One region of the Companilactobacillus sp. FL22-3 genome, then DNA from elsewhere that is predicted to be linked to it. Evidence: a T-box and tRNA genes for the amino acid it is inferred to sense, from the RefSeq annotation. Region 1 holds a T-box; the other holds one or more tRNA genes.
What was found. The T-box of region 1 lies ahead of asnS (asparagine--tRNA ligase). A T-box ahead of a tRNA ligase gene usually reads a tRNA of that ligase, here a tRNA-Asn.
Positions count from the first base shown of each region.

Region 2: it encodes a tRNA-Asn, which carries the amino acid that the T-box ahead of asnS (asparagine--tRNA ligase) is inferred to sense. The anticodon was not compared.

Region 1 covers NZ_JBTYYZ010000008.1:125,821-136,143, forward strand. The annotation lists gene ACYT32_RS08860 (lactate oxidase) at 1-762, shown strand, start outside; gene ACYT32_RS08865 (ABC transporter ATP-binding protein) at 957-2,714, shown strand; gene ACYT32_RS08870 (ABC transporter ATP-binding protein) at 2,707-4,500, shown strand; gene ACYT32_RS08875 (DUF3737 family protein) at 4,602-5,468, shown strand; gene ACYT32_RS08880 (MalY/PatB family protein) at 5,469-6,638, shown strand; gene ACYT32_RS08885 (nicotinate-nucleotide adenylyltransferase) at 6,694-7,338, shown strand; gene ACYT32_RS08890 (hypothetical protein) at 7,406-8,101, opposite strand; gene ACYT32_RS08895 (alpha/beta fold hydrolase) at 8,186-8,902, opposite strand; T-box leader at 8,987-9,220, shown strand; gene asnS (asparagine--tRNA ligase) at 9,288-10,323, shown strand, end outside.
Region 2 covers NZ_JBTYYZ010000003.1:20,718-31,040, forward strand. The annotation lists gene ACYT32_RS03415 (FAD-dependent oxidoreductase) at 291-1,646, opposite strand; gene ACYT32_RS03420 (NAD(P)H-dependent oxidoreductase) at 2,782-3,993, opposite strand; gene ACYT32_RS03425 (NADPH-dependent FMN reductase) at 4,004-4,612, opposite strand; gene ACYT32_RS03430 (FAD:protein FMN transferase) at 4,708-5,637, opposite strand; gene ACYT32_RS03435 (FAD-binding protein) at 5,771-7,591, shown strand; tRNA gene ACYT32_RS03440 (tRNA-Thr) at 7,787-7,859, opposite strand; tRNA gene ACYT32_RS03445 (tRNA-Asn) at 7,938-8,010, opposite strand; gene serS (serine--tRNA ligase) at 8,074-9,363, opposite strand; gene ACYT32_RS03455 (amino acid permease) at 9,713-10,323, opposite strand, start outside.

The DNA of each region.
Region 1 (10,323 bases):
GCGGGATCAATCTTTTCTATCAGTACTTATGCCAGCACTAAAGTTGAAGATGCCGCTGCCGCTGCTCCAGATGCTCCCCAATTTTTCCAATTATATATGAGTAAAGATGACAAATTTAATCAATTCTTACTTGATAAAGCAGTCAAGGCCGGTGCTAAGGCTATCGTTTTGACAGTTGACTCAACTCTAGGTGGATATCGTGAAGCTGACGTCGTAAATAAATTCCAATTCCCACTACCAATGCCTAATTTGGAAGGATACTCAGCCGGTGATGGTGAAGGAAAGGGAATTTCCGAAATATATGCTTCGGCTAAACAAGCAATCGCACCAACTGATATTCAAAAAATCAAAGATATGTCGGGTCTACCAGTGATCGTTAAAGGAATTCAATCTCCAGATGACGCTGAATTAGCACTTGATTTTGGAGCTGATGGTATTTGGGTTTCCAATCACGGCGGTCGTCAATTAGACGGTGGTCCTGCTTCATTTGAAGTTTTGCCATATATCGCTGAAGTTGTTGACAAACGAGTCCCAGTTATCTTCGATAGTGGAGTTCGTCGGGGTGAACATGTTTTCAAAGCTTTGGCAAGTGGTGCTGATTTAGTAGCACTCGGACGTCCAATTATTTATGGTTTGAATCTTGGTGGAGCTCAAGGTGTTACTGATGTAATTGAACATCTGAACAAAGAACTTTCAATTACTATGCAATTAGCAGGCACAAAGACTATTAACGATGTTAAGAATACTGAATTACTAGACTAAGTTAAAAAAATTTAATAGTGGACTCAAAGAGTCTCGGAAAATCCGAGGCTTTTTATATTGCCAAAAAAACAAAAATTGACTGGTTTCTGTGAAAAAATTTAATTTTTTTAGAGACATTTGAGAAATTTGTTGAGTTAAAGTGAGCTCTAAGGTGTAAAGTAAAGAACAAAGTTTATAAAGGTGGTGAAATAAATATGGGGATTTTTTCTCGATTAAGTTGGTTTTTTAAACACCAATGGAAGCAGTATTTACTTGGTGTAATTGCCTTAATTCTTGTGGCAATTTGTAATGTTATTCCACCACGGATCATCGGGGATATTGTCGATGCTGTCAGCAAGAAGAATATGACGCAACGTTTCCTAATAATTAATCTAGTAATTCTAATAGTTACGGGGATCGGTCAATATTTATTGCGTTTTGTCTGGCGAAAAATGATCTTCGGCAGTTCTTATGTTTTGGAGCGGGATTTGCGGAGCCGGTTATTTCGGCATTTTATGCGGATGGATACAACTTTCTACCAGAAGTGGCGAACCGGGGATTTGATGGCGCATGCGACTAACGATATTGATGCGGTCAGAGATGTTGCCGGACCGGGTATTTTAACTTTAGCCGATTCTTTGATAACGGGTTCTTCAATGATTTTAGCGATGGGATTATTGATCGACTGGCAATTGACCGGATTAGCAGTTTTGCCCATGTTATTATTAGCTGTCATGGCAAATGTTTTAGGGAAGAAGGTTCATTTTGCTTTTAAAAATTCCCAAGCTGCTTTTTCCAGTATCAATAATAAGACTCAAGAGAGTGTAGTCGGAATCAAGGTTCTCAAAGCTTTAGGTCAGGAAAAAGAGGACGAGGCGGACTTTGATAAATATGTTGACCAGAATATCAAAGCTAATAAACGTTCTTATCGGTTGGATTCGCTGTTTGATCCACTAACGACCGTTATTATGGGGTTGTCTTATGTTATCACCATCATCTTTGGTGGCTTGGCAGTGTTACATTCCCGAATTACGATTGGTCAATTAGTTTCATTTATTACTTATATGGCCGAATTGATGTGGCCAATGTATGCGGTCGGAAGTTTGTTTAATTTATTGGAGCGAGGTTCTGCTAGTTATGACCGAATCAATGAATTATTACAAGAGAAGTCATCTTTGGTTCAACCCAAAGATGCTCTGACGACTGTACCCAATGCGACTTTAAATTTTGACATCAATACTTTTCACTATCCAGATGATCAGGCAGTTGCTTTAAGTAATGTCGACTTTGACTTAGCACCAGGACAGACTTTAGGAATTGTTGGACCAACTGGTGGTGGTAAATCGACCATTATTAGTTTGTTAATGCGTGATTTTGATCATTACGACGGAAAAATCGAAGTCGGACAGATCGATATTCGCAAATATAACTTGGAAAGTTATTTGGCCACAATTGGGTATGTTCCTCAGACTAATTTTTTGTTCTCGACCACGGTGCGTGATAATGTGAGATTCGCCAATATCAGCGCAACTCAAGAACAAGTTGAAGCGGCGAGTCATATTGCTGACCTGGATGGAGATATTGCCCGTATGCCAGAAGGTTACGATACTCAAGTTGGTGAATTAGGGGTTTCTTTGTCAGGCGGCCAAAAACAACGCTTAGATATTGCCAGAGCTATTTTGAGTGATCCTAAGATGTTGATTTTGGATGATTCTTTGTCAGCGGTTGATGCCAAGACTGAACGCAATATTGAAGCGCGATTACAAAAAAATCGCCAAACAGGTACGACAATTATTGCTGCCAGTCGTTTAAGTTCAGTTGAAAATGCTGACAAAATTTTAGTAATTGGAAACGGAACTATCCTCCAACAAGGTAATCATCGAGAACTATTGGAACAAGCCGGTTGGTATGCCGATACTTATAATCTTCAAGCTCACCGAGCTCAAATTGAGGGGAGGCTAAATCATGAATGATCCGAATAAAAAAAATCCAAACGAGATGCCTACTTTAACTAAGCAAGATCAACGACAAGTTTTAAAACGCCTCTTTAAATTTGCTTGGTTATTTAAGCGTCAGTTTGGAATTGCTATTATTTTTGCCTTGCTGTTGAGCGTGATCAATGTTTTGTTACCAAGAATGTTGCAATACTATATGGATAATTACTTATCGAAACAGAGTACTGGTCTGCAGATAATCATTGGCTTTGCAACTGTTTATGCGATTGGTATTATCATCAAAGCAATTGTTCAATTTATCCAAGAATTTGCCTTTGCTATGGGAGCTGAACGAACTCTCGAAAAAATTCGAAGCAGATTATTTCATAAATTACATACATTAGGTTTAAATTACTTCGATACGACGCCCGCAGGTTCAATCGTATCCCGAGTTACCAATGACACAAAGACGCTTTACGATTTTTGGATGTTATTTTTAACCTTGGTCTTGGCCTTCTTTGCGATGATTTCAGCCTTTATCGCAATGTGGACAGTTAAACCAATTTTGGCACTGGCGACAGCCTTTTTTGTGATTATTTGGTATAGCTTGATCATGTTATATCAAAAGTTGAGTTTCACCATTTATCAACATTTACGGGAGTACTTGAGTCAGATCAATACTAAGTTGAACGAATCATTGATGGGGATCAACATTATTCAACAATTTGGTCAACAACAGCGAATGATTGCCGAATTTGAAGATCGTAACGGAGCTTATTTTCAAATGAGAAATAAGATGATCAATGTCAATTCATTGTTACTCTATCCTACGATCAGCTTGATGTTTGTTTTGGCCGAAGTAATTTCTCTTGGCGGTTTTGGCTGGCAAAGTATGCATCTGGTCGTCCAAGCTGGTGTGATCTATGCTTTTATATCTTACCAAGAGAACTTCTTCAATCCTTTGGCCGATGTGATGAATTACATGTCCTTTTACCAAGATGGTCTCGTGGCCGGATATCGAATCATGAAGCTATTTGATAATCCAACTGCTGCTCCAGCGCAAAATGAGTCCAGTCAGTTGAAGATCACAGCTGGTAAAATTGAATTTCGCCACGTGACCTTTAGTTATGTCCCTGGTAAGCCAGTTTTAAAGGATATTAATTTTACCGTTCAACCAGGGCAGACAGTAGCTTTTGTAGGACACACCGGAAGTGGAAAGAGTTCCATTATCAATTTGATGCTGCGATTCTACGAGTTTGGTGAAGGTCAGATTTTGATCGACGGTCATGATATTCGAGACTATTCAACACAAGAATTGCGGCAGAATTTGGGCTTAGTGATTCAAGAACCATATTTATTTTACGGTGATATTGCAAAGAATATTCGGATGTTTGATGAGAAAATTACGGAACAACAAGTTGAGCAGGCAGGAAAGTTTGTCGACGCTGATGATTTTATTCAAAAACTTCCCAATAAATATCATGCTAAAGTAAGTGAAAGAGGAGCTAGTTTTTCAACCGGTCAAAGACAATTGATATCCTTTGCCCGCACCATCGTCAGAAATCCCAAAGTATTGATTCTTGATGAGGCGACGGCTAATATCGATCCTCAGACGGAACAGAGTATTACTCAAGGGCTTGCTAAAATGCGTGACGACCGGACTACAATTGCAGTGGCTCACCGTTTATCAACCGTTCAGGATGCTGATCAGATTTTAGTCTTGAATCAAGGCAAGATCATCGAACGAGGTACGCATGAAGAATTGTTGGCAAAAGGTGGTCACTATGCACAATTGTATGAATTACAAAACGATGATTTAAATTAATTATAAGTAAAAAGCATGATTAACTATTTAAGATGAGTATTTAACATATTTCTTTTTAAACCTTAAACTAAAATCATAAATCAATAATTGGAAGTACTTAGATGAGAAAACAAATTTCAGAAGGCTTTTTTGATGGTGAACGTCCACTATTCAAAATTCAAGCTACAGATATTAAAGATACAACCTTTGGTGAAGGTGAATCACCATTGAAAGAAGTTTCAGATTTAACCCTAGATAATGTAGTATTCAAGTGGAAATATCCACTCTGGTATGCCAAAGACATCAAAGTTTCCAACAGTATTTTTGAAACTATGTCCCGTTCTGGTATTTGGTATACACATAATATTGAAATCAATAATTCGGCTTTGCAGGCTCCTAAGTTGTTCCGGAGAGCAACTGATATTCGGCTCAAAAATGTTCATTTTGCTGATGCTGAAGAGACTTTGTGGACGTGTAGCGATATTGATCTGCGAGATGTTCAAGTTAATGGAGATTACTTTGGTAAAGATAGTGACAATATCTATGCCGAGAATCTTAATGTAGTAGGTAACTATGTTTTTGACGGTGCGAAGAATATTGAAATTCATAATTCAACTTTTGTCTCTAAAGATGCCTTTTGGAATTGTGAAAATGTCACGATTTATGATTCCAAGATCAGTGGTGAATATTTAGCTTGGAACACCAAGAATATTACGTTGATCAATTGTACAATTGAAAGTGATCAAGGACTCTGTTATATCGATGGTCTAAAGATGGTCAATTGTAAAGTCTTGAGAACCGATTTGGCATTTGAATACTGTTCAAATATAAGGGCTGAAATTACTACCGGTCTGATGAGTATCAAGAATCCAATCAGCGGTTTGATCAAAGTGAAATCAGTCGATGAGATTATTTTTGATGATCCTAAGATCGATCCAAAAGCAACCGATATTCAAGTTCAAGAAAAAAGTTCTTCACGAGGTGTTTAGATGGAATATGACTTTGAAACTCTAAATCGTGTCCGTGGCGGCAACTCTTCTAAGTGGGATGTTGGCACTAATGAATTACCAATGACTACCGCCGATATGGATTTTCCCACAGCCCCTGAAATCATCGCGGCCATGCAAGAAAAAGTTAAAATGGGCTTATTTGGTTACGAGGAGATTCCAAATGAATATTTCCAGGCAGTAGATAACTGGTATCAGACAGAACATCATGTCAAGCCAGAAACTGACTGGATGCTCTTTGCGACCGGTGTTGTACCAGCTATCTCTTCGGCAGTAAGACGACTGACTTCATTAGGCGACAATGTCTTAGTTCAAGCTCCGGTGTATAATATCTTTTACAATTCGATCGTAAATAATGGGCGTCATATCGTTTCAAACGACTTAGTCTACGACCAAAAGAGCCTGACTTATCAGATTGACTTTGCTGATTTGGAAGAAAAGTTAAGTGATCCTTTGACTAATATGATGATTCTTTGCAATCCCCATAATCCAATCGGTAAAATCTGGAGTATTGAAGAATTGACCAAAATTGCTAAATTGTGTCAGCAATACCAAGTTAAATTATTTAGCGATGAGATCCATGGCGATTTAACTTTAACTTCTAAGGATTATCAGCCACTCTTTGGACTTGAGACTAAGTATTTGGATAATGTGGTAGTGGCCGTTTCACCAAGCAAAACGTTCAACGTAGCGGCGTTACATGCAGCAACTTTGATTGTTCCAAATGCCAACTTGCGAGCCCAAGTTAACCGGGGGTTGAATAGTGAAGAATTGGCTGAACCCAATCTTCTAGCTGTTCCCGGAACGATTGCTGCTTACAATGAAGGACATGCCTGGTTAAAAGCTTTGAAAAAACAATTACGGAGTAATCGGCAATTAGTAACTGATTTTGTAGAACAGAAGCTTCCTGAAATTAGATTAGTTCCCAGTGAAGCCACTTACTTGTTATGGTTTGATGTGGGACAGCTCACGCAAGATTCACAAGCTTTGAGTGACTTTATTCGTCAAGACAGCGGTTTGATCGTTAATCCCGGTTCAGTTTATCGTGGCGATGGTCAACACTTTATCCGCATGAATATTGCCAGTCCACAGGTTATGATTCAAGATGGTTTAACGCGGCTGCAAAAATCAATTCAAGATTATCAAAAATAATAAGATTTTAGACTATAATAATAACTGAAAATAGTTTCTTAAAGCAGGTGAATTTATGAATGCTGCAACGTCAGTTATTACTAAACCAAAAGTCCAGCCCCAATTACAAACGACTGGACATAAGAAGCATGTCGGTATTTTGGCTGGACCGTTCAATCCGATTCACAATGGTCATTTGATGATTGCTGAACAAGTTTATGAACAATTGGATTTGGATAAGATTTTATTTATTCCCGATAAAGTACCGCCACATCAAGGAATCAGTCGTTATATTCCCAAAGTTAGTGTCGATGATCGAATCAACATGGTAAAATTTGGAATCAGAGACAATCCTCACTTTGAGCTAGATATGACCGATATCGATCTTGGTGGAGTCAGTTATACTTATGAAACGGTCAATAAACTAAAACAGCGTCATCCTGATACGAAATATTACTTGATCGTCGGCTATGATATGGTTGAGAATCTTTCTAAATGGTCCCATATCAATGAACTTGTCAAGGAAGTTCAGTTCGTCGGTGTCTGTCGAAAAGGATTTGAGAAAAAGTCTCATTTCCCAATTATGTGGGTCAATACGCCCGTGATTGAAATTAGTTCAACAGTTATTCGGCAAAGGGTTCGTGAAGGAAAGTCGCTGAAATATTTTGTTCCTGACGATGTTGCTTGGTATATTAAAGATCGAGGAATTTATCGTAAATAAGCTAATTGGCTATTAATCAAAAAGAGAGGACCTAATTCGTGTGAATTAGGTCCTCTCTTTATTACTGTTAAGGGTTGATTCGTTGTTGCGATACGTTGGCATTACTATGCGTGTCAGCAAGCAGTAGAGTATATAGATTGAATCCGAAAAAAGCAATGATTACTAAGACGCCAGTCAATAAAAAGCCGAAGTACATAAAGCCCAGACCCATGATTAAGCCTAAGACCGCAAAACATCTAATTAAGTTTTTAGCAAAATTGACTAAACTATTTTCAGTCTTAAAAGCTTGATGATAGGCGGTATCTAACCTCTGGATCGAACTGTTACGTGGCTCGCTTTGATGAATTTCTAGCGTTAGATGGTATGGTTCGACACCGTCGACGATTTTGTCATCACCATATTCATCCGTGACAACCTCTTTAAAAGGGCCACCATGAATCAAAAGGGTAGGATAAGAATCTTGCTTGAGTGCAGACTTTAAGTCGTCGTCCAAGATTATCGAGCCAATATTTGTTGACTCTTCATTCCAAATGTTCGCAAAAACTTGGAGTTGTTTGCCATCGAAATGCGTGTCAACATGCGCTAAATCAAGATTTTCTAATTGGTAGATTTTAAAGATGAATTTATTCTTTAGAATTTGGTGGTTATTTAAACCCTCATAAATGTCTTTTTGATTAACCGCTTGGATGTGTTCAAGATATTCTTGAAGAAATGATGTGGCAGCGGTTGATAGATTGATGTCTTTCTTTACTAATATAGTCATATTTCCCCCAAAAAATGATAACGACTAACCTGAGTATAACAAAAATGTATCCGCTTTTGTGGCTTTTTATGAAAACGCTTTAAATTAACTACTGATTTCCTGATTTAGCCAATTTATTAGTAATAAACTTATAATATTTTGTTGTTTTACGTTACTGATCTGAGCTTTGTGATCACCTTTCTGTAATCCATAGCTTCCAAAACCACCATGGTTGCCACCAGCAATTTGTTCAAAATCTGTATTGGCTGGTAACAGCTTTTTGGCCTTTTGGTAGTTTGCTCTGTTTAAAACTCCATCTCTTGAAGCAGTTACGGAGAGGACGGGGATTTTGATCTTATGTAAATCACCTTCAGTTTCAGGATAGCTGGCTAATAAGAAGACACCTTTTAACTTGTCGGCATGATTCTTAGCGTAACGGCAGGCCATCGTACCACCTAATGAATGACCACCGATGATGTAAGGCTGGTTGTTTTGAACCTTATTTGCTGCATTCGTATTTAAAATTGCCAAGTCTAATGGAAATCTGACAATGTAAACGCTGTAGCCTGCTTGAGCTACTTTTTGCGCCCAAATGCTGTAACTCTTAGGGTCAACTAAGGCCCCAGGATAGAAGATAATCATTGGTTTGGTATCATCGCCTTGAAATTTGATAGTATTGCTGACGACTGTGCTTTCTTTGGCGGCGTTGTTGGCTAAGACGGAGGGAGGATACTCCTTGATTTTAATGAAACTGATACTGGCGATAACTAGAATAATTAGAAATATACCCAAACTAAGCAAAAATTTTGAGACTTTTTTCATGCTTTCCTCCATTTTCAATTATTTCTAATAATATTGTACTTTACATTCCTTATGAAAATATGCTACATTTAAGAAAATAAAAATATCTTAGATATTGAAAAGAAGGAGTACTATGTACTTTATCCACAGGGAGTCAAGATAAGTGAGAACTTGGCGTGTCGGTATATAGGAAAAACATCTTTGGTCTTCTGGCTGAAATTTCGAGAGTAGGTTCAGACGTATTCCAGTACGTTATAATTGGCAAGTATTTGATGTACTTTGAGGTGTTTTTTATAAAAAAACTTGGGTGGTACCGCGGAAAGATCTTTCGTCCCTTTTACTGGGGATGGAGGATCTTTTTTTCATTTCATCACATAGTATTCCAAAGAATTAAGGAGAAATAACAATGGAAGATGTCTTAGTGAAAGATTTATACAAAAAAGAATTTGCTGATGGTGACAAGATCACTGTATCAGGTTGGATCAGAACAATTAGAGGTTCTAAGCGTGTTGGTTTTATTGAACTAAACGATGGTTCATTCTTCAAGAATGTGCAAGTCGTTATTACTAGCGATATGGAAAATTACGCAGAAGTTGTAAAGTTTCCTATTAGTACAACAATCAAAGTTGTCGGTGAATTAGCTTTAACGCCAAAAGCTCAACAACCATTCGAAATTCATGCAACTGAAGTTGTCGAAGAAGGAGCATCAGATCCCGACTTCCCACTCCAAAAGAAAGCACACTCATATGAATTTATGAGATCGATCGCTCATTTGCGTCCTAGAACAAATACTTTTTATTCCGTTTTCCGTATTCGTTCACTAGCAGCCTTTGCCATTCACGAATACTTACAAAAACATGACTTTGTTTATGTTCACACACCAATCATCACTAGTTCAGATGCTGAAGGTGCCGGTGAAATGTTCCAAGTTACAACATTAGATTTGAACAACGTCCCTAAAACTGATGAAGGTAAAGTTGATTACAATGAAGACTTCTTTAGAAAGGAAACCAATTTGACCGTTTCTGGACAACTTGAAGTTGAACCATTTGCTTTAGCTTTCAGAAATGTTTACACATTTGGCCCAACGTTTAGAGCTGAAAATTCCCATACTGGACGCCATGCTTCCGAATTCTGGATGATTGAACCAGAAATGGCCTTTGCAGACTTGCAAGATGAAATGGATTGTTCAGAAGAATTGTTGAAATACGTAATCAACTACGTTATGGACAATGCTAAAGAAGAACTTGATTTCTTGAACGAAAACGTTGATAACACTTTGATCGACCGCTTGAAGGCAACTGCCGGTGAGGAATTTGCTCATGTATCTTATACAGATGCAATCGATATTTTGGAAAAAGCAACTGACGTTGAATTTGAAGTTAAACCATATTGGGGACTTGATCTTGATTCCGAACATGAACGTTATCTTTCAGAACAAG
Region 2 (10,323 bases), on a different contig from region 1:
GCACAATCAAAAATGTGGGGACCCCTATATATATCACTAACAAATCAAATATGCAGTAACCCAAGTCAGGAGCGGAAGTTCTGGGGGATATCAGTGGTGAAATTTTACTTAATTGGCGAACCTTGCCAATTTAGTAAAAGGTCGAGCTTGAAGACAAGCGGTTCTCTTGGCTCCAAGTCGGCCCACCACGTTCCATATCCCCCAGAACTGGAGCGGATGACGGCAGTGAACAAAAAAAACACTGCACAAAAAAAAGCAGCCTTTCGGCTACTTAATTATTAATATCGTTGCTAATCAGTTACTTTTACTGAGTCAGCTTTTTCTACGGCAGCTCCAGCTAATGCACTGACATAGTTGACTGGCTTGTCAAAGTTTGGTTGGAACAAGAAATCAACCATTGATAATTCATCGATCGTAACGTTCTTTTGAATAGCTAATGATAAGAGGTTGGCAGATTGTGAAACGTCGTACTTACTTGTCAAAGCTCCACCAAGAACTTCTCTTGTTTCTGGATCCCAAACTAAGTTCATCAAAACTGGTGTAGTTGTCAACATGAATTCTGGACGGTAGTTATCTTCCAATGAAACTGTTTCAACTTTCTTGCCTAAAGCTTCGGCGTGAACTTTTGTCAAGCCACTGGCAGCATATGTTCTGCCAAACAATTCAACAGCTGAACTTGCTTGTGTACCCATGTATGCTTCGGTATCTTTTTCGATATTCTTACCTACTAAAATACCTTGACGTACGGAGTTAGTTGCTAATGGAATGTATTGATTGTCTTGAGTTGGGTTGTAGAAGACTGAAGCGGCATCTCCGGCTGAGAAGACGTCTGCTTTACTTGTGTGCATATATTCATCAACAATCAAAGCTCCATTTGGTAATGTTTCAAATTGATCTGAGAACATATCAGTATTAGGACGGAAACCAACGCACATAACGGCAATATCGGCTTCATATGAGTTCTTATCAGTCTTAACAATAACGCTGTGATCTGTTTCTTCGAATGATTGAACTTTTTCATTCAAGCCCAATGTAACGTTGTGATCACGGTAATCTTGTTCTGCTACTGCTGACATATTTGGATCTAAGTTCTTTGCTAAAACATCTGGCAAAGCATCGATCAAGGTTGTTTCTTTACCAAGTGTTGAATAGCCTTCTGCTAATTCGGCACCAATATATCCAGCACCGATAACGATTGCGCTCTTAATATCAGAAGCATTTTCCTTTAATTCTGTAGCGTTAGTCCAGTTCTTGCAGAGTTTTACTCGACTTGAATCAATTCCAGGAATTTGTGGAACGATTGGAGCAGAACCAGTTGTAATAACTAATTTGTCATAAGGCTGTTCAAAGGTTTCGCCGCTAACTAAGTTCTTAACTGATAATTTCTTAGCGTCAAAATCAATGTTAGTTACATCATGTTGCATGTGCATGTGAGCACCCATTTCTGTCAAAGCTTCTGGGCTAGCATAAAACATCTTATTAGGGTCTGAAACACGGTCACTGACCCACAAAGCAATCCCACATGATAAGAATGAAAGGTTATCATTACGTTCAAAGACGGAGACTTCCCAATCTGGATGCTCCTTTAAAATGTTCATTGCTGAAAATGTTCCAGCATGTGTACAACCTACGATACTAACTTTCATAATTGTAGCCACCTTTTTTACGTTATATTTACATTATAGTTAACATTTTAACATAATTAAAGCGTTTACATACTATTTAAAAAAATATATCTGGATTATAAATATTTGAATGTTAATTATAATTGCGTAACGTTATTCCTCATTTTCTCTATATCTGTGTATTAAGTATACAGGCGCCGAAAAAACTAGGTTACCATTATAATTGCACAAATAGTAGAATTTGTGTGTTTAATTATAAATAAATATTTTTATCAAAATTGAGTTACACTGTTTAAACACCTGTGGTATATTGTAATCGTGAAAGAGGTAGAGATATGAAAAATGCAAATTCCTTCTTTTTTTAACTCTTAATGTAGTTAACGGTACATCCTCATATCGTTAATCTTAAAAAGCTTACTCGCCTGGAAGAAAATTGCCCCCCTCAATCAATTTCCTTTCAAGGCGTATCCCATTATAATAATTACTTTGAATGCTTTCATTAATAACAAATCCCTCTCTATTTGACAATTTGGAAATCTCACAAGCGTTCATGTCTTACCTCCGACACTACTGGTAATGCTGCTACACATTCTTGTAGTAAAAAAAACAAGCCCGTCCCCCCAAGATGAGCTAGTTTTTTTTTGCCATTTTTTAATGTTTAGGCTTGAATCAGATTTATAAAAGAAATTTTTTCAAATATGAATCTTTCTGTTTAAACATATGTGGTATATTAATAACTGTGAAAGGGACAAAGATATGTAAATGCTATTTCTTCCTTTTTTTAACTCTTAATGAAGATAAGCGGTACATCCTCATACTGCTTACCTTATGCTTAACGCATTCTGAAAGAAGATTGCCCCCCTCAATCAATTTTCTTTCACACCCTCAAATGCGTATCCCATTACAATAATTTACTTTGAATGCTTTCATTAATTAACAAATTAATTAACAAATCCCTCAAATCCCTCTCTATTTGACAATAATATGGAAACCTCACAAGCATTCATATCTTTTCCCTGACACTACTGGTAATGCCGTTACACGCATGGTGTAACAAAAAAAACAAGCCCGTCCCCCCAGACAGGCTGTTTTTTTTTGCATTTTTTTCAATATTAATTCGAATAAAATCAGACAATTATCATTAATTCGTTTTGATTTAGTGCTTTGAAGCACTCGTTGTAGCATCGACTGTTTCGGTTTTAACTTCTGGTTTCTTAGAAGCACCGGAAGTTGCATCTAATTTAGCATCTGGATCCTTAACTAACTTTTGACCGGTAGCTTTGAGATATTCGTCAACGATTGGTTTTAGATCGACGGCCCACTCATTAACACCTTTGTAGTTGCCTTCTTCATCATGCATTGCTTTGTAATAATGCATAACATGATGCTTTTCTTCGTCGCCACCAGGGACAGGCATTGAAACTAAGTCCGTTTCGCCAGTTCTTAGAGCGTTGATAACTTGCTTAACATGTGTGATGACACGTTCGATGCTTGGATGAACTTTATCTAAACCATCACCCACTTGATCAGGAGTTCTTTTAGCTAACATCTTTTCAGTTGGCAAGAATTTATTGTAATAAATAAATTGATTATTCTCATCGACATAAGTCAATTCAATTGGAATCGTCTTGAGGAAGTAATTCAATTGATTAACTGTCAATAAACCACTATCTAATTTAACGTAAGTATTGCCGTCAACTGCATTGACCTTTTTAGCAGCCTGATCCAACCAATCATCAGCATTCATATCGATACCTTGAACAGTAGTGTCTGTTCCTTTCTTACCACTTAAATCTTCATCTTCGTATCCATTTGTTTGTCCCATCATATTAATCACCTTCGCAAATTTAACAAATTTTTCTAACGTTGATTGTAGAAAATCAATCGTTCGTTGATCCTTTAAATCATCATTTTCATCAAAAGCTTCTTTAACATTTCCTAACAAAAATTCATTCCCTGGCATAACGATAGCGTTGACACCGGGTGCCTCAAGAATCTGACGTAAGTGTAATTGTGCTCTGGAAGAACCTTGATTATGATATGAGGCTCCAACGATCATCACTGGCTTGCCATCCAAAGGATGAACTTCATAAGATAGCCATTCGATCACATTCTTTAACGCTGACGTGACGGTATGATTGTGTTCTGGTGTGGCCATGATAACTCCGTCAGCAGCACTGATCTTGCGGCATAAATTTTGAATTGCTTCACTGTTTGTTTGATCATCATCTTCATTGAACATCGGTACATCATTGATATTCAACAATTCGATATCAGCAACTCCTGCAAAATGTTTTTCCATAAATTGTAGTAACATTCGATTATATGATTGATCGGCAATCGATCCTGCTATTCCAACAAATTTCATCGTTTTCCCTCTAATCTTTGTCCCAGGAGAATTGTTCAGCCTTTTTCTTGTTGATGTCATGGGCATGATTCAATTCTTTGGAAATATTAACGAACTGTTCAAAGTCTTTAAAGAGACCATCCAATTGTTCAACCAATTGAACATCTTTTAAATCTCCTTTATCGTCAAACGCTTGTAATGAATGGCCTAATAAGAATTCAGAACTAGGCATGATCCGAGCTTTTAGTTCAGGTGAATCTAAAATCTGACGCAACTGAGCTTGGGCTCTTGATGATCCTAACGAACCGTACGAAGCACCGGTGATCATTACTGGCTTATCGACAAAGGGATGGATTTCATACGATAACCAGGCTAAGAAACTAGTCAAAGCGGCGGGAATCGAATGGTCATATTCTGGCGTTGAAATTATCACTCCATCAGCAGCCTCGATTCGTTGAGCAATTTTTTTGATTCCCTCAGGAATGTATTGATCAGCACTCTTCTTATAGATTGGAAAGCCTGCAATTTCAACTATCTCAATCGTAGCTTGATCTTGAAAATGTCTTTGCATATATTTTAGCAATTCCCGATTAGTTGATTGACTGGCATTGGTTCCAACAATAGCAATAAACTTATTCATATCATCATCCCATTTTCTATATATTCTCAAGTACATTGTAAAATGATTCACGAATAAAATCAATATAATTTTGTAATCGCTTTTATGTACAAAAATTATATTAAATGAAAGCTCGTCAACAGGCCACTAGTCACATGCGTCTGCAAATCTTTAGTCACAAAAATAGCCTCGATTCCAGGTTGCGATTCTATCAAAGCAGCTCCTTTTTCCATGCCTTGATAAAAGCCAATAGTAGACCAAATCTCGCCATCAATTGAACGATCACTCACAATCGTGACACTGGCCAGATTATTACTGATCGGATAACCGGTCTTGGAATCAAACATGTGGTGATACTCGTGACCATCGATAACTAACTTCCGTTCATAAATTCCAGACGTCCCAATCGACTTTGCCTTAGTTTGAATCACACCTAACGATACATCCCTTGGTGCAGTTGGATTTTGAACCCCAATATTCCACAACTTGTCAGCGTGCTGGCTTGGTCCAACTAATAAGACATTGCCACCTAAGTCAATGATGCCACTTTCTACACCACGTTTTTGCCACAACGCTTTAATACAATCGGCGATATAACCCTTAGCGATTCCGCCCAAATCAATCTCCATACCCTTTTCCAACAAAAAGACTGAGTGCTGTTGGTCATTAAGAAGGATTTTTTCTGGATCAATAATTTTTAGGCGTTCCTGAATAGCTGCATCTGTTGGTTTATTAGCACCCTTGAAGCCAATTTTCCACAATTTAACCAACGGTCCAATTGCGACATTGAACCCTAGATGTTTGCGACTGACCAAGACAGCTTCCTTAATCAGAGCATATGTATCCACAGGAACCTCGACTGCTTTGATCCCGGCGTTGTCATTGATCGACATGACCTCTGATTTAGTTCGATTGACAGTCAACTTATCTTCAAAACGCTGAATCAAGTTATACCCCGCCTCCAAATCATTTTCGGTGGCAGGCGTCGCAACTGATAAATTTATGACCGTTCCTAACGCATAATAACTCTTATTGATTAGTCCCATGATACTTCCTCAATTCGTTTCTAAATTCTTTATAGCAGTGAAACATGTCGTTTTCAATAATGAGAACTTATTCACAATGATTATATTTAGAGTTATATTAATCATAACATTGAGAGGAAATGGAGTGAGTGAAATGTTTGCAGATTCAAATTTAAAATGGAACGCAACTTATGATGTGATTGTCTTAGGATTCGGTGGTGCTGGAGCTTCGGCAGCTCGTTTTGCCGCAGATAACGGAGCCAAAGTTCTCATTACTGACTCAGCACCCGAAGGTCACGAAGGTGGTAATACCCGTTATGCAGGACAAGTTATTTCATCTGGTGATGATCTTGAAGATTTACGTAAGTATTACGAAGATTTAGCTTTCCCTTTGTCATATGATCACGATTTAATGGATACTTTTGTTCAAGGTCTCTATCAAATTCCTAATTATTTGAGTAAATATTTAGGCGTAACGCCTTTTATTATGGGTAAACATCCCGATTCACCAGTCTCAAAAGCCTTGTACTTCATGGCACATGAATACCCCGAATTCCGTGGTCAAAAGACTCATGAACTAGTCGCAGTCCACGAAGGAGTAGCTGACTCGGCACTGTGGAAAAATCTTCGTCAACAAGTCCTCAACCGAGCCGATCAAATTGATGTCTTGTACCATACGCCAGCCAAACACTTGATACAAGATCCTAAGAATCACGCCATTGTTGGTGTCCAAATCGAGCGTAACGGTCAACTATTGAACGTCCAAGCTAAGAACGGCATCGTTATGGCAACAGGTGGCTTTGAAAACAATCCGCAAATGGTCGAGAACTACTTAGGCGAAACTAGCCTCAATCCTATTGGCTCACTCTACAACAAGGGTATCGGCATTAAAATGGCCAGTGAAGTTGGTGCTAAACTCTATAATATGAATAATTACGAATCATATGGCATTTTCCATGGACTCACGCCAAAACCTAAAGCCGGTCAACGTTCACAATTCTTACCATTCGATTGGCCCGCTTTCCATCAAGGCAGTTTAATCGTTGTTGGCGATGATGGTACTCGCTACTTCGATGAAAATGAGATGCACCGTCACGGACACATTCAAGATCACGGAAACTGGCGGATTCCTTTGGCTCAACGTCATCCGTTCGTTATCTTCGACCAAAAGAAGTACGATGAATTAGCTAATGATAAAGACGCCCCTTACCCAGAATTTTTAGACTCAGTTGTTAAAGCTGACAACCTGACTGCTTTAGCAAAAGTCCTCGATGTCACAGTTGAAAAACTTAGTCAAACAATCAAGGACTTCAACCACTTTGCTGAAATAAAGCATGACTATGCCTTTAACCGTGACGCTGATACCTTGAGTGCCTTTGATGATGGTCCTTACTACGCTTTGGCCATGGTACAAGGATTATTGAATACTCAAGGAGGTCCGGTTCATAATTCTCAAGCTGAGGTGCTGGATAATGACGATACGGTGATCCCTCATTTATACGCTGCCGGTGAATTGGGTAGTTTAATGGGACGCCAATATAACGGTGGTAGTAACCTAGCCGAAGATTTGATTTTTGGAAAGATTGCCGGTGAAAATGCTGCTAGTCTTAAAAAAGAAATTGCTACACCGACAGTCGATGCTCAAACTTCTGCCAGCGTTCACGAATCCGGTCTTGGTTCAGATATCGGTGAAGAAAACTATGAGACTAAAGAGAATCAATATATCGGTAAATCGACTGCTGGGATGGGAAATGAAATCGTCGTCCGTGTTACCGCTGAGAACAAAGATGATATTCAAGCAATCGAAGTCCTAAAGCAAAGTGAATCCGATGATTATGGACTCAAAGCAGTCAAAGAATTACCACAAGAAATCGTGGCAAAAAACTCCGTTGATGTCGATTCAATTTCCGGTGCTTCTGCTTCTAGCAAAGCTATCAAAGAAGCTGTCGCCAATGCTTTAAAGCAAATTAAATAATTACTCAAACTATGAAGTTAGAACATAACTGTGGGACAAAAGCACAATTGCTTGTGCTTAGACTAAATAGAGCGGCAACTCGATTTTGAGTTGCCGCTCTATTTACATTAATACTTGTTTTTAGCAGGGAAAATAAAAAAAGAGAAACACTAAGGTTTCTCTTGGGAGTTTGTTACATCAATACTTTATCAAGAATGCCGTCTGCAGGAGTCGAACCTGTGACCGCCGGTTTACGATACCGATGCTCTACCAACTGAGCTAAGACGGCTTAATAAAAAGATTACATCTAATCTCATCAACTAGATGTAATCTATGGGACACCTAGGTAATTCCTAAGTATTTATAACTCCGGTTGTCAGACTCGAACTGACGACAACCTGATTAACAGTCAGGTGCTCTACCAACTGAGCTAAACCGGAATAATTTAATAGCTCTTAACAGAACTATTAAATCTTATCAATTTATAGACTTAAGGTCAATAACTATTTGGCATTTTCTTTAGTAATTTTAGTTACGCCACCCATGTATGGAACCAAAACTTCTGGGATTGTCACTGAACCATCTTCATTTTGATAGTTTTCAAGAATTGCAGCTACAGTACGGCCGGCAGCAAGTCCAGAACCATTCAAGGTATGAGCCAATTGTGTCTTACCATTGGCATCACGATATCTAATATGTGCTCGACGTGCTTGGAAGTCCAAACAGTTAGAACAACTTGAAACTTCACGATACTTATCTTGAGCAGGCATCCAGACTTCAAGGTCATAAGTCTTAGCGGAACTGAAACTAGCATCCCCACTTGAAAGTACGATCACGTGATATGGAAGGCCCAATTGCTTCAAGATATTTTCAGCATTAGCAGTCAATTTTTCCAATTCATTGTATGATTCTTCAGGTTTAGAAACTTTAACCATCTCGACCTTATTGAATTGGTGCATTCTGATCAAGCCACGAGTATCACGTCCAGCAGAACCAGCTTCAGAACGGAAACAAGGTGTCAAAGCTGTAACATACTTAGGCAAATCTTTTTCGTCCAAAATCTTATCGGCAAAGTAATTTGTCAAAGGAACTTCGGCTGTTGGAATTAAAGTCAAAGGATTTTCGTCAACCATAACCGTATAAACGTCTTCGGTAAACTTAGGAAATTGACTAGTTCCAAACATTGCTCCATTGTTGACCAAATATGGAGGGATAACTTCGGTATAACCTTCTTTTTGATGTTGATCCAACATAAAGTTATAAACCGCACGTTCAAGCCGAGCACCCATGCCGATGTAGTAAACGAAGCGTGATCCAGAAACCTTTGTGGCTTGTTCAAAGTCAAGAATTCCTAATTCTTCACCGATATCCCAGTGATGACGAGGTTTGAAACCTTCCTTAGGAATCGCACCAACTTTTCTGATTTCAACATTAGTACTATCATCAGGTCCAACTGGAACAGAATCATCAGGAATATTAGGTAGGCGGACCAAAATGTAATTCATCTTACCTTCAGTTTCTTCCAAGTCAGCATCGATTTTCTTAATGTCAGCTCCAACTTGTTTCATAGCAGCAATTTCATCACTAGCGTCTTCTTTATTACGTTTCTTGTTAGCGATACCTTGGGAAACTGTGTTTCTCTTTTCCTTCAAAGTTTCTGTTTGAACTAACAATTCACGACGTTTTTTATCATATGATAATAGTTCGTCAATTTCATCGCTTTTTACACCACGAGAAGCCAACTTGTTTTTGATCCATTCAGGGTCTTTTCTGATCAATTTAATATCTAACATAAACGCTCTCCTTTTACATATCAGTAATAACTTAATTTACTGTCACCATTTTGATTCAACCAAAACTGTGGCAAAAAAATCTTGAGAAAATAAAAAATGGCCGAATCATCCCTCTAAAGGGACGAATCGGCCATTCGCGGTACCACCCAGCTTCAGCGTATACAAATACACTGCACTTTCAGATTTTATCGGATCAACCCGAACGGCATTACCCGTTGCTAGAATGCTGGAATATATAACCATCACGATTTTCACCAACCATCGCTTCTCTGAAAGGTTTTTGAGTAGGCACTCTTTAAGCTTTTTAATATTCTTCGTTAATCATAATTTAATTTAGATCAAATTTCAACTAGTAGTCAGTGCCTCTTTTAGTTTCTTCGACATCAATATCTTCTAGTTTTAAGAATTTGGTCTTATATCTAATCTTGTAGTAAGCCCAGCAGATGAACAAAATAATCAATCCACTGTAGCTGATCAAGAGTCGGCCAAAGTTAAAGTCAACCATCGAACGAACATCTTGACCTAAGATGATGATGATTCCCAAGACAATGGCCAATAAAGGACCAAATGGGAACCACTTAGCTTTATACTTCAAATCGTCCAAGCTATAGCCCTTATACAGATAAGCTTTTCTGAAACGATAATGTGAAAAAGCAATTCCTAACCAGGCAATGAATCCAGTCAAACCAGAAGCTGCCACTAGTAATTCATAGAACGAATCACCATACAAACTCGTAAATAATGCAACTGCACCAACCAATGCTGTCAAAATCAATGAATAAACCGGTACTCCACGACCATTAGTTTTTTGAAAGGCCTTAGGTGCCATGCCGTTCTTACTCATTGACCACAACATCCGACTAGCAGCGTACAAACCGGAATTAGCTGCCGAAATAACCGAAGTTAAAATAACGGCGTTCATGATTCCAGCTGCCAAAGGAATACCGACTTTTTTGAAGA